DNA from 3 places in the Rossellomorea sp. DUT-2 genome. Region 1 is predicted to be linked to each of the others. Evidence: riboswitches for the same ligand, from Rfam matches in the RefSeq annotation. Region 1 holds a riboswitch; each other region holds the start of a gene.
What was found. Region 1 has a riboswitch for S-adenosylmethionine ahead of metK (methionine adenosyltransferase). Riboswitches for the same ligand answer to the same signal wherever they lie in the genome.
Positions count from the first base shown of each region.

Region 1 (4,538 bases):
CTCGATCGGTTTTGAAGGGGTCGTGACCAAGCCTAAACATGGTGAGGACAATATCACACCTGCCAGGTTCACATGGGATTCCTGAAGCATACGCACCGCAACGAGCCCACCCATACTATGACCAATCACAAATACAGGCAATTCAAATTGATACGCCGCCTGTACCCAATCTTTCACTTCCACTATATATTCATCAAACGAATCAATATGTCCTCTTTGACTTCTTGAAGTCATACCCTGACCCGGTAAATCCCCCATGATGACATGGAAGCCTGCTGCACGCCACATTTCAATGAGCCAACCGTACCGGCCATGATGCTCCATTGCTCCATGAATGATAACGATGACTGCCTTTGCTTCTTGATCTGTTTCCCATTTCCACATGGCAATTCCTCCTTAATAGTTCTCTATGTGAATGAATTCTGCTACCATTATTATAGTAAATATTATTGAAAGGGGTAGTAAAAAATGCTCTATCCATATTATGATAAAAAACCAATCATCGCTCATTCGGCATACATTGCCGATCATGTGACCATCTCCGGGGACGTGGAGGTCGGTGAAGAGTCCAGCATCTGGTTTAACACCGTCATCAGAGGGGATGTCGCTCCAACGAAAATCGGTAATAAAGTAAATATACAGGATAATTCCATTCTTCATCAGAGTCCAAATAACCCTCTTATTCTTGAAGATGAAGTAACCGTAGGCCATGGAGTGATTCTACATAGCTGCAAAATCCGAAAAAAAGCTTTAATCGGCATGGGATCGATCATTCTCGATAATGCTGAAATTGGTGAAGGGGCATTTATTGGGGCAGGAAGCCTTGTTCCACAAGGGAAGGTCATTCCTCCCAACACACTGGCATTCGGCCGGCCGGCAAAAGTAGTGAGAGAGTTAAACGAACATGATATTAGCGAAATGAAGCGCATCTCCAGAGAATACGCAGAAAAAGGACAATATTATAAAAGCATCAAACCATTTTAATATCCTATACTTGGGATACCCCAACCAGCCTTTGCTTACTCATGGAATTTTTTCATGTGTGGCTGGTAAAAAAATGATGAACTTGATGGTTGTCTGCCATTTCAAGATTTATCTGCAAAAAATCAATTTTATCTGCCGATAGACACAGAACATCTCATTTCACTACAATCCGCCACAACTAAAAAGACCAACACTATAAAAAAAGTGTTGGTCTCTTCTATCTCTCTATTTCCTTATTCGCTTAACGCTTCCGCTTTTAATGCTTCCGCTTTGTTTGTACGCTCCCAAGGAAGATCAATATCGTTACGGCCAAAGTGTCCGTAAGCAGCCGTCTGCTTGTAGATCGGACGACGAAGGTCCAGCATTTTGATGATTCCTGCAGGACGCAGATCAAAGTTATTGCGAACAACGTCAATGAGTACGTCTTCTGATACTTTACCTGTTCCAAAAGTATCAATTGAGATGGATACCGGTTGAGCGACACCGATTGCATACGCTAATTGAACTTCACATTTGTCAGCAAGTCCTGCTGCCACAATGTTCTTCGCTACATAACGTGCTGCATAGGCTGCAGAACGGTCCACTTTTGTTGCATCCTTACCAGAGAATGCACCGCCGCCGTGACGAGCGTATCCGCCGTATGTGTCAACGATGATTTTACGTCCTGTTAATCCTGCATCACCTTGTGGTCCGCCGATAACGAAACGACCAGTCGGGTTGATAAAGTATTTTGTTTGCTCATCGATCAGTTCTTTCGGTACAACAGGATCGATGACATATTCTTTTAAGTTACGTTGGATTTGCTCAAGTGACACTTCAGGGTGATGCTGAGTTGAGATAACGATCGTGTCAATGCGAACCGGCTTATCGTTTTCATCATATTCAACGGTTACTTGAGTTTTTCCATCCGGACGTAAGTAAGGAAGGATTTCTTCTTTACGAACTTCAGTCAGACGACGGGAAATTTTGTGAGCAAGGGAAATCGGAAGAGGCATAAGCTCTTTCGTTTCATTACAAGCGAATCCAAACATTAACCCCTGGTCACCTGCACCAATTGCATCGATTTCTTCATCCGTCATTTTACCTTCACGGGCTTCAAGTGCCTGATCAACACCTTGAGCGATATCAGCAGATTGTTCATCGATGGATGTTAATACAGCACATGTTTCAGCATCAAAGCCATATTTCGCACGAGTGTAGCCAATTTCACGGATCGTTTCACGAACGATTTTTGGAATATCGACATACGTATTGGTTGTAATTTCACCTGCAACAAGAACAAGACCCGTCGTAACAGACGTTTCACATGCTACACGAGCATTCGGATCATTTGTAAGAATTGCATCAAGAATTGAATCAGAGATTTGGTCACAAATTTTATCTGGATGTCCTTCCGTTACGGACTCAGATGTAAACAGACGACGTTTAGTTGACATCAAGGTTCCTCCTTAAGCATAATTGTTAGACTTTAATCTAACAAAACATTAAACAGATACGGTACTCATTTCCCTAAGTAGTATGAAGTAAACATGAAGTTTTTATAAGAAAATCATGAATTATGTGCATTTGATCCACTATAAACAGAAAAAACCCTTCCTCGAAAAAAGCATTAGAGGAAAGGTTTCAGATCATAGCCGCGCCTTTTCTCTCTTATCGTTCAAGGTTCTTAGACCTTGCCTCAGTTTAGCACCTTCGCTTAATCGGATCGTTTCAAAAGAATAAGATCCATTCACTATATAGCAGGTTGCTGGGTTTCATAGGGTCTGCTCCCTCCACCAGCTCAGGATAAGAGTATCCGTTCAAGGAACTATGATAACGTTTCGTACAAAGGGTGTCAACTTTTTTTCGAGTGACATGTTTAACCATTTAAGCTTACTCTATTTATGATTCCAACCTATCTTGCCCTCATAAAATAACCTAATTAGGCATTGAGGCTAAACATTATGATATTTCCTTCATATATATAAGAAGATACAAGCTATATTTGGACAAAAAATGTGACAATATGAAGACACAATATAAAATTGAATAAATAGTATAGACTAATGATTCAATTGTGTTATACTATTTTTGTGAAGTAAACGAGATCATTAAATTTATATAAAGGAAGGGTTCTAATGAATTCAGTGAGCATGTCTAATGAATTAACAGAATTACTTAACGGTCAAAACATTCAGGAACAATTATCTGTTTCCCAATTAGTTGAAAAAGTCCTTCAACGAAATGAAGGCGTTTTAACATCATCAGGTGCAGTCAGAGCAGAAACTGGTAAATACACAGGACGCTCTCCTAAGGATAAATTCATTGTAGAAGAACCATCCACAAAGGATAAGATTGAGTGGGGTTCTGTCAATCAACCAATCTCTTCAGAATCATTCGATAAACTATATACAAAAGTATTAGATTACTTAAAAGAAAAAGAAGAAGTATTTTCATTCAAAGGGTTCGCAGGTGCTGACCCAAAACATAGACTACCGATTCAAGTGATCAACGAACTCGCTTGGCATAATCTTTTCGCTCACCAATTATTCATTCGCCCTTCAGAAGAAGAGGTAAAGGGTCATCAATCAGAATTCACCGTCGTTTCTGCCCCTAACTTCAAGGCAGATCCAGCAGAAGATGGAACTCACTCTGAAACATTTATCATTGTATCATTTGAAAGAAGAATTGTCTTAATTGGCGGAACTGAGTATGCAGGTGAAATGAAGAAATCGATCTTCTCTGTCATGAACTATGTGCTTCCAGAATCCGATATCCTTTCCATGCACTGTTCTTCAAATGTTGGACGCGAAGGAGATGTGGCATTGTTCTTCGGTTTATCCGGTACAGGGAAAACGACATTGTCCGCAGACCCTAACCGCCGTTTAATCGGCGATGATGAGCACGGATGGTCCCCGAACGGTGTATTCAATATTGAAGGCGGCTGTTACGCTAAGTGTATTGGACTGACACGTGAAAAGGAGCCTCAGATCTTTGATGCGATCCGTTTCGGTTCTGTCCTTGAAAATGTGGTTCTCGATGACCATTCCCGCATCGCTGATTATGAGGATAACTCATTAACAGAAAACACTCGTGCTGCGTACCCTCTTCAAGCGATGGAAAACATCGTTGAACCAAGTGTTGCAGGACATCCGAATACCATTGTATTCTTAACGGCAGATGCATTCGGGGTATTGCCTCCAATCAGCAAACTGACGAAAGAACAAGCAATGTACCACTTCTTGAGCGGTTATACATCGAAGCTTGCAGGTACTGAGCGCGGAATCACTTCACCACAGGCCACATTCTCGACGTGCTTTGGCTCACCATTCCTGCCGCTCCCTGCCACTCGTTATGCCGAAATGCTTGGGAAGAAAATCGATGAGCACAATGCACAAGTATTCTTAGTGAACACTGGTTGGACCGGTGGAGAATACGGTGTTGGAAACCGCATGAAGTTATCGTACACTCGTGCTATGATTCAAGCAGCTCTTGAAGGGGAACTGACTCACGTTGAAACAGAAACGGACGACATCTTTGGTCTGAACATCCCTGTTCACGTTCCTGGTGTTCCT
Region 1 is NZ_JBQPEO010000006.1:45,229-49,766, reverse strand. It holds gene ACOSV2_RS19840 (alpha/beta fold hydrolase) at 1-384, opposite strand, end outside; gene ACOSV2_RS19835 (gamma carbonic anhydrase) at 469-984, shown strand; gene metK (methionine adenosyltransferase) at 1,218-2,420, opposite strand; SAM riboswitch class I at 2,632-2,776, opposite strand; gene pckA (phosphoenolpyruvate carboxykinase (ATP)) at 3,102-4,538, shown strand, end outside.

Region 2 (4,538 bases), on a different contig from region 1:
CTCCGCATTCAGCGGAAGCCCGTCCCTTTCACATTCTTATACTAAATTTCCTGATTAGAGGTCCGTCCCTCTATTCCATAGTCCCTCTACTCCATCCACTCCGGCTTACCGAAGCCTTTAAATTCTTCATCGATGATTTTCTCGAAACCGTCTGCTTCTACTACTGCTTTGATGTCTTTCGCCAGCTGTGAGTTAACGTCCTTCGTATTTACAACCACTCGGTTTCGATACTGGTCAGGCATGTCCTCCAGCTGAAGTGCATCAAGTAAGTCCATGTCAGCAGCTAGTGCGTAGTTCCCTGGAACCGCAGATAGATCAACGCTGTCAACGGCCCTTGGAAGCTGAGCCGCTTCGATTGGTTTGAACTGCAGGTTTTTCACGTTTTCAGCAATGTCTTTTTCTGATACCGTCAATGGATCTGTATCCGCTTTTAACGTGATCAGCTTAGCATCTTCCAGGATCTGAAACGCTCGTGCTGCGTTCGTTGGATCATTCGGAATCGCAATGGCACTGCCTTCTTTGATGTCTTCAATCGAATCGAACTTCTGTGAGTAGATTCCCATAGGAGCCGTTGGTACAACAATCACTTCGGATAAATCCATGTTGTGTTGCTTTGCGAAAGTTTCCATGTAGATTTTATGCTGAAAAAGGTTCGCATCCAGATCTCCCTGAGCCAGTGCGTTATTCGGCTGGATGTAATCACTGAATTCCTTCACTTCCACCTTGTATCCTTTTTCTTCAAGACCGGGCTTGATTGCTTTTGTCACCATATCACTGTATGGTCCGGATGTAGCCCCGATGGTCACTTCTTTTTTACCTTCCGCACTTGAACTTGCTTCGTCCCCTCCGCAAGCTGCAAGAATGCTCATTGTTACCGCTAATGCCACTAATAAAATCCACTTTTTCACTTGTTGTTCCCCCTAAAGTAGTTATCGTTTATCGACTAATCGTGCAAACACATCACCCGTATATTGGATGAGTTGAACCAAACAAATTAAAATGACGACGGTCGTGATCATCACCGTGTTGTCATATCGGTAGTACCCGAAGCGGATCGCCAGGTCACCGACTCCGCCTCCACCGACGATGCCGGCCATGGCTGAATAGGCAACTAAACTGATCGTTGTAATCGTAACAGCTTGAATCACTGCCGGTCGCGCTTCCGGTAACAGCACGTCCTTGATGATCATCCAGGGACTCGCCCCAACGGATACCGATGCTTCGATCACTCCTTTGTCAATCTCCCTGAGCGATGTTTCTACCATTCTCGCAAAAAACGGAATTCCCGCTACAGAAAGTGATACGGATGCTGCCGTCGGTCCGATCGTGGTACCGGTCAATAATTTGGTTAATGGTAAGAGTGCGACTAATAGAATGATGAACGGAACCGAGCGCACCATATTGACGACAAATCCAACCACCTTTTTGATCAAACTATTTTGTAAAAACAAGCCTTTGTCTGTTACGAAAAGAAGAATCCCGAGAGGTAATCCCACCAAAATCGCAACTCCCAGGGAAATCCCCACCATATACACCGTTTCAAAGAAGGCTTTATTCAATTCTGGTAAAATCGCAGTCAATGAATCAGGCAGCATTTTCAAGCACCTCCAAGCTCTGCGTCTTCAACGTGATATATTCAATCGCTGCCTCGATCTCTTCATGGGAGCCGATCAGTTCCATGATAAAAATCCCGAGTGGCACTTCCTGAATATATTCAATCTTGCCGTGAAGAATATTGCCTCGCACTTTGTATTTCTGGAACACTTCTGAAACGACGCTTTCCTCTGCGATCGATCCTTTGAATTGGATTTTGATCAGCTTTCCTTTTCTTGATTCCACAAGGTGTGGCGGTAGTTCAAATTGAAGGATCGTTTCAATGAATTGTTTCGTTAAAGGCTGCTTCGGTTCGGCAAACAGGTCGTAAACCGGACCTTCCTCCACGATTTTCCCATCCTGCATCACGGCCATCCGGTCGCAGATTTCTTTCACCACTTCCATTTCGTGGGTAATGAGGACGATCGTCAAACCCAGTTCTTTGTTGATCTTTTTCAATAGCTTCAAAATCGATTTCGTCGTATTCGGGTCAAGTGCCGATGTCGCTTCGTCGCAAAGTAAAACAGATGGGTTATTCGCCAAAGCTCTCGCAATTCCGACTCTCTGCTTTTGTCCTCCGCTGAGCTGGGCCGGATACGCGTCGGCTTTGTCTGAAAGACCGACCATATCAAGGAGATCGACGACCCTGGGCTTGATCTTCGCTTTCGGTACACTGGCCGCTTTCAAGGCAAAAGCCAGATTGTCAAACACCGTTTTCGATTTAATCAGGTGAAAATGCTGAAAGATCATACTCGTTTTTTGACGGGCGAGTCTTAGTTGTTTGGACGTGAGCTTCGTGAAATCCTGTCCGTCAATGATGATCTCACCCGATGTCGGGGTTTCTAATAGATTCAAGCAGCGAATGAGTGAACTCTTCCCCGCTCCACTGTATCCGACGATTCCAAAGATCTCACCCTTTTCAATCTTTACGGAAACGTTATCGACACCGACCACCGTTTGCTTTTTTGTACTGTACGTTTTCACCAAATTCCGAATCTCGATCAATGTGCACACCCCTTTTTTCATCCAATAAAAAATGCCTCTTTCAACTGAAAGAAGCATCGCCTGTTTATCTCGACTTATCTCTCAGAATGAAATCATTCTGCAGGAATTGGCACCGTTCCAATACTGGAGGTTGCCGGACGTCATAGGGCCTGATCCCTCGGTCACTCTGGATAATTGAAAGTATGTAATTTTCTAAATTCTTATCTTATAGAGGATAATACTGGGTATCGTAGGGGAAGTCAATAGGGGATTTTCCATATTCTTTATGTAAGCGTTATCTTTGTTGATAGAATAGGGTGGAGAATTTTTGTGAACATGAAAAAAGTGTCCCCCAATTAAGGAGAACACTTTCACTCGATTACATCACATCATAATCCGTCACATTACGCTCGACCACTCGAGCTCCTTCCACACTCACAAACATTCCGTTCGAGCTTCCAAACACATTGGTCGCGATCAGGTTATCCATCGCTGCTTTCACCGTCACCGTATCAATCGGCTCGATCGGGTCATTGATGGATAGTTTCCCTGACTTCCCCGTTTCCGTCAGGAATTCCAGTTCTAATACTTTTGCCATACCGTCTCCTCCTTTCTATGAAACTATCGATTGTCCTTACTCGTTAATGTCAAAGGTTTCGACCTTCTCGATGTTGTTTAATCCCTTTGATGAAAGACTTGCCACGGATAAAGCCGCGCTGTTCATCTCATCCGCCGTTGCCAGTGCATTGATGTAGCTATACGATTTGTACACAATCTTAGGATTCCCTTTCTCATCCAGACCATCATTGTAAGCCAATCGTATTCTCGTAGATTTCAAATCCGCTGTTGCCATGTGCCTCACCTCCTTTCACCCTTTATATAGGGGATAAGGAGAGTGATGGACACCCCCTTTGAAAAAAAGAGGGACGGACCTCCACTCCTAGCACCAGCTCCTAGGAATGGAGGTCCGTCCCTCGTTCTTAATAAAGTTTCCCTTGCCTGTATAGAACAGTGGATAGTTTCATGACGGAGTGGATGTAGCAGTTTTGGCGAAGTGGGAATGGGTCGCCGAAGAATAGTGGCAGGACGGTCTCCATGGTTGTTTTCATTTTGTCGTAGAGGAGGTTGAATACTTCTTCCTCTGTGTAGAACTGGGTTTCCCGTCCTTGCAGCCATTCGAAGTAGGAGACGATGACCCCGCCGGCATTTGCCAGGATATCAGGGATGATGATGACACCTTGATCACTTAAATATTTATCCGCTTCTGTTGTAATTGGAGCATTGGCTCCTTCCACGATGATTCTTGCTTTCACCTTTTCTACATTATCCTTGTGCACCTGATCCTCTAACGCCGCTAACATCAGGACGTCCACATCCAGGTACAAAACCTCTTCACGGTCACGTATCTCTGCCTTCACGCCGATTTCCTTCAACTGTTCATCCTTCGTGGGAAGATCTCCCTTATTTTTCATTGTAAACTCAACCAATGCCGGAATATCAAGACCATCCGAGTTGAACAACGTCACATTCCGGTCACTCACCGCCACCACTTTATTCTGTAAATGAGTGGATTGATGGGCTTCAAGTGCCGCAACCGAACCTACATTCCCGAATCCCTGCACTGAAATCGTCAAGGGACGGTCCTCAAAATCGAGAGCTGTTTTCGCAAAGACATTATCCGTCTTCGTTAATAGACTCTTCTGTTCCCTTACAAAATCATGAACGAGATAGCGGAATGTAAAGAATACACCCTTTCCCGTCGCTTCTCTCCGGCCTAACGATCCGCCGTTCACAACGCTTTTTCCCGTAAAGCTCCCTCTATAAGGCATTCCCGGCCGGATGCTCTTGTACTCCGCCATCATCCAGTCCATTTCACGTTCCCCTGATCCCATATCAGGAGCAGGGATATCTTTATCGGGTCCAAGGACATCGCTGAAATATTGGACATACTTCCTCGCAAT
Region 2 is NZ_JBQPEO010000004.1:40,157-44,694, reverse strand. It holds gene ACOSV2_RS15605 (MetQ/NlpA family ABC transporter substrate-binding protein) at 87-908, opposite strand; gene ACOSV2_RS15600 (methionine ABC transporter permease) at 930-1,595, opposite strand; gene ACOSV2_RS15595 (methionine ABC transporter ATP-binding protein) at 1,585-2,598, opposite strand; SAM riboswitch class I at 2,670-2,775, opposite strand; gene ACOSV2_RS15590 (DUF2922 domain-containing protein) at 2,957-3,175, opposite strand; gene ACOSV2_RS15585 (DUF1659 domain-containing protein) at 3,212-3,430, opposite strand; gene ACOSV2_RS15580 (Glu/Leu/Phe/Val family dehydrogenase) at 3,558-4,538, opposite strand, start outside.
Region 2: another riboswitch for S-adenosylmethionine. It lies ahead of ACOSV2_RS15595 (methionine ABC transporter ATP-binding protein); the one in region 1 lies ahead of metK (methionine adenosyltransferase).

Region 3 (4,538 bases), on a different contig from region 1:
ACCAGCACCTGTTGCAAGTGGACAGGTGTTTTTTTTATGCCTTCGGTACCTCATACTCCTCACAATCTTCTGAATATGATACACTTTTAAAAATACATAGATTCAGGAAGGATGACAGAGAGATGAAGTTCACAACGAAGGTCGTACATAGTCAGTTAAAAGGGACTGAGGAAATCCGCAGTAAGACGACTCCGATTTATCAAACATCTGCATTTTCTTTTACCTCTTTAGAAGAGTTGGAGGGTTTCTATGAGGGGAAATCCCCTTATCTCTATACAAGAACGGGAAATCCAAATACAGACGAGCTTGGTAAGATGGTAGCTGACTTGGAAGGAGCCAAGGCAGGTGTCGCAACCTCTTCTGGATTATCGGCCATCCTTGTTGGAATCCTTGCTATTGTGCAATCAGGCGATCATATCATTGCCGCTGAGGATTTATACGGCGGTACGTTCCATATGTTAAAAGAAGAGCTGAAATCATTCGGTATTTCTACTTCATTCGTTGATTTTACAAGTGTGGAAGAATTAGAGGAGGCCATTACTCCACAAACCAAACTCCTCTACAGTGAGACCGTTACAAACCCGTTTATGCGAGTGGAAGATATCCCGAAAATGGTCGAATTCGCGGAAAAACACAACCTGAAAACTATGATCGACAACACATTTGCCACACCGTTTCTGCGCCAGCCTTTCTTAGAAGGAGTGGACCTGGTCGCTCACAGTGCCACGAAGTATATCGGAGGACACAGTGATATCACAGCAGGAGTCGTCGTGGGAAAAGAAGAGCTTGTCCAAAAAGCGAGAGAAAAAGTCGTCAACATCGGATCGAACCTGAGTCCATTTGAAGCGTGGCTGACATGCCGCGGAGCAAAAACATTGGCTCTTAGAATGGGAACCCAAGCAAGAAATGCCGAAGTCCTGGCGTCGGACCTTCGAACAAATGAATATGTGAAGGAAGTCTATTACCCAACGGATTTATCCGATAAAGGAAATGGAGCCATCGTAACGATCGAGCTATCCAACACATGTGATATCAGCACATTTTTCAAATCACTTGCCTGGATTAAAATCATCCCGTCCTTAGCCGGAGTGGAAACAACGGTTTCTTATCCCTTAGGAACCTCCCACCGCGCTCTACCGAAAGATGCGCAGGAAAAACTGGGCATAAACACACATGTCGTACGCATATCGTTAGGTATTGAAGACGGGGAAGACATTGTCGCTCAATTGAACGAAGCGATTGCAGCTTCTGTTAAAAATTAAATAATGGAAAAATTCTAAAAATACACTTGACGTTGAGGTCGTTTACCCCTTATAATTCATCTCAACGCAAGAATTTTCACATTGACAACTACATGCTCTTATCCAGAGAGGTGGAGGGACTAGGCCCGATGAAACCCGGCAACCTTCATGTGCGCAGTAATGCGTCGCATGAAAAGGTGCTAATTCCTGCAGGCGATTTGCCTGAAAGATAAGAGGAGGACCCTATTAAATTAGACCCTCTTCTTAGGAAGAGGGTTTTTTGTTTTTTCCTCTTCTATCTTCTTAGTAAAACACATTTCAGACATTAGGGTGTTCTGCAAGAATGTTTGGAGATATTCAGCTGCTGATTTTTTGAAAAATTTCAGCAGCTGAAAAAAACATCTTTTTTAACAGCTGAATATGTCAACCGTAGCATTTAAACAAACCCAATCCCCAAAAACCATTTTAGGAGGAATTCTCTATGACAAAATCATTCGATTTCGACACACTACTTCTTCACGGTGGCCAGGAGCCGGATCCATCAACAGGGTCAAGAGCAGTGCCGATTTATCAAACGACATCCTATGTTTTCGATAACAGTGATCATGCTGCAAAATTATTTGCCCTTGAAGAACCGGGAAACATTTATACCCGTATCATGAACCCGACAGTAGACGTGTTGGAAAAGCGCCTTGCTCTTTTAGAAGGGGGAATTGGAGCACTCGGTGTTTCATCCGGAATGGCTGCTATCTCTCTATCAATCTTGAATATCGCAGGAGCAGGTGATGAAATTGTAGCAGCTACCAATCTTTACGGTGGAACCTATAATTTATTCTCGACCACTCTTCCGAAATACGGGATCAAGGTCCATTTTGTAGATCCGACTGACCCGGAAAATTTCCGCAAAGCGATCACTACTAAAACGAAAGCTGTATTCGCAGAGACAATCGGAAATCCGAGTCTTCACGTCCTCGATATTGAAGCGGTGGCAAAGGTGGCTCATGAAAATCATATCCCGCTGATCATCGATAACACATTTGCCACTCCATATGTATGTAAGCCGATCGAGTGGGGAGCGGATATCGTCATCCACTCTGCAACAAAATGGATCGGCGGTCACGGTACAGCAATCGGGGGAGTGGTGATAGACGGTGGGAAGTTCGATTGGAATCATGATAAGTTCCCGGGCTTCACGGAAGAGGACCGGAGCTATAATGGACTTCGCTACGCACAGGATGTGGGCCCTGCAGCCTTTATTACAAAATTAAGAGTGCAGCTGCTTCGTGATTTGGGAGCGTGCTTAAGTCCTCAAAACGCATTCCTATTGCTACAGGGATTAGAAACGCTGCATCTTCGCATCGAACGTCACACAGAGAATGCCTTGAAGATTGCGGAGCATTTAGATCAGCATAATGGTGTCGCTTGGGTATCCTATCCTGGGTTGCCGCAGCATCCGTCTCATAAACTTGCTCAAAAATATTTGAAAAACGGAGCGGGATCCATCGTCGTCTTTGGTATTAAAGGTGGTAGGGATTCAGGACGGAAAGTAGTCGATAATATCTCCCTTTGGTCTCATGTTGCCAACGTAGGAGATGCGAAATCACTGATTATCCATCCGGCATCCACGACCCATCAGCAATTAAACGACCAGGAAATCCGTGCGACAGGTGTGACCGAGGATCTGGTGAGACTTTCTGTTGGATTAGAGTCTGTGAAGGACCTGATCGAGGACTTGGATCATGCCATTGAAGTGGCGTTAGAAACATCACGGGTATAATGGGAGATATTTTGAACCAGCGGGGGTATACCGGGTGAAATCCTGATCACCCCAACCATAACACCAAAAAAGGAGGTGGAGGAATGGAGAGGCCATACACCTATGAAGTTAGCTCCATTACCATCCCATCCCTAACATTAGAGTCAGGCACCACGTTGAAAAATGTAGATCTTACGTATGAACGAACAGGAAACAAAGACGGACCGACCATCCTGGTTTGCCATGCCCTCACCGGGACCCATATCGTGAAAGGGACGAGTGAAGACCGTGGCTGGTGGGACGGACTGATTGGTCCCGGGTCGTATATTGATACTGAATATTTTAATGTGATTGCCTTTAATGTATTAGGAGGATGTGAAGGAAGTACGGGACCGGCGTCCACCAATCAACATACGGGAGAACGATACGGTCCGGACTTCCCGGGTATTACGATAAGGGACATGGTCCATGCCCAATATAAAGCACTTCAACAACTTTCAATCGACCAAATCGAAGCAGTAATTGGAGGCTCCCTGGGAGGGATGCAGGCCTTGGAATGGGGAGCCCTGTATCCTGCCTATATCAATAAAGTATTCGCCCTTGCCGTCACTCCTGCCTTAAATGATTATGGTCTCGCTTATAATCACATCGGAATCACCGCGATTGAAGAGGATCCCGGGTTTCAAAAGGGGCATTATCCACCAGGCGCTATTTTAAAAGGGTTAGAGATTGCCAGAATGGTCGGTATGGTCACGTACCGGACTCAGGAGCTGTTCGATCAGCGTTTCCAACGTGAAAAGCAAAACGAACGGTTCAATGTCGAAAGCTATCTCGATTACCAAGGAAAGAAATTAGGAAAGCGGTTTGATCCAAACAGCTATCTTACCCTGCTGAAAGCGATGAATTCACATGATATCGGAAGGGGAAGAGGAGGAATAGAAGAGGTAGCGAAGAATTATCAGTGTGAACTGATTTCAATAAGTTATGAAGGAGATTTAATTTACTCACCTCACTACCTAAAGGAATTTACACATCTTGTACCAAGGAGTGAACATTACTTTATCTCCACTTCCTTTGGTCATGACGGATTCCTGGTGGAATTTGAAAAGTGGGGAGGAATCATTGCTTCTCATCTCAATAACTATCACGTTCAAAGAGTTTTTACAGGTGCAAAATAAGAGCTCCCTTATCATAACTCGTCCCCCTCCGGCATATAGTTAGATAAGCAAAGACATCGCACCGCCTTAGCGCGTTTTTGTGTGGTGTCTTTTTCGTTGGATAAGAAAGGCTGGCGTCCTTAGTCGCGCCACTCTTATCTATACAAGACCAACAACAAGCTGGAGGGGAATATATGGAGTGGACGGGCAGAAAGCTCATCATCACAATCATCATTAGCATGCTGATCGGTGCTGGAGGAATGTATGGCGGCTTGGAATGGACGGGCAAGGGTGGGGACGAGCTTGCTCAGTTTGACGGAAAAGGCGAGCTCAATGACAAGCTGCACAAAGTAGAAGTAGCATATGACTTGATTAGTGACAAGT
Region 3 is NZ_JBQPEO010000004.1:171,767-176,304, forward strand. It holds gene ACOSV2_RS16165 (trans-sulfuration enzyme family protein) at 123-1,262, shown strand; SAM riboswitch class I at 1,358-1,477, shown strand; gene ACOSV2_RS16170 (homocysteine synthase) at 1,723-3,018, shown strand; gene metX (homoserine O-acetyltransferase MetX) at 3,102-4,175, shown strand; gene ACOSV2_RS16180 (S41 family peptidase) at 4,349-4,538, shown strand, end outside.
Region 3: another riboswitch for S-adenosylmethionine. It lies ahead of ACOSV2_RS16170 (homocysteine synthase); the one in region 1 lies ahead of metK (methionine adenosyltransferase).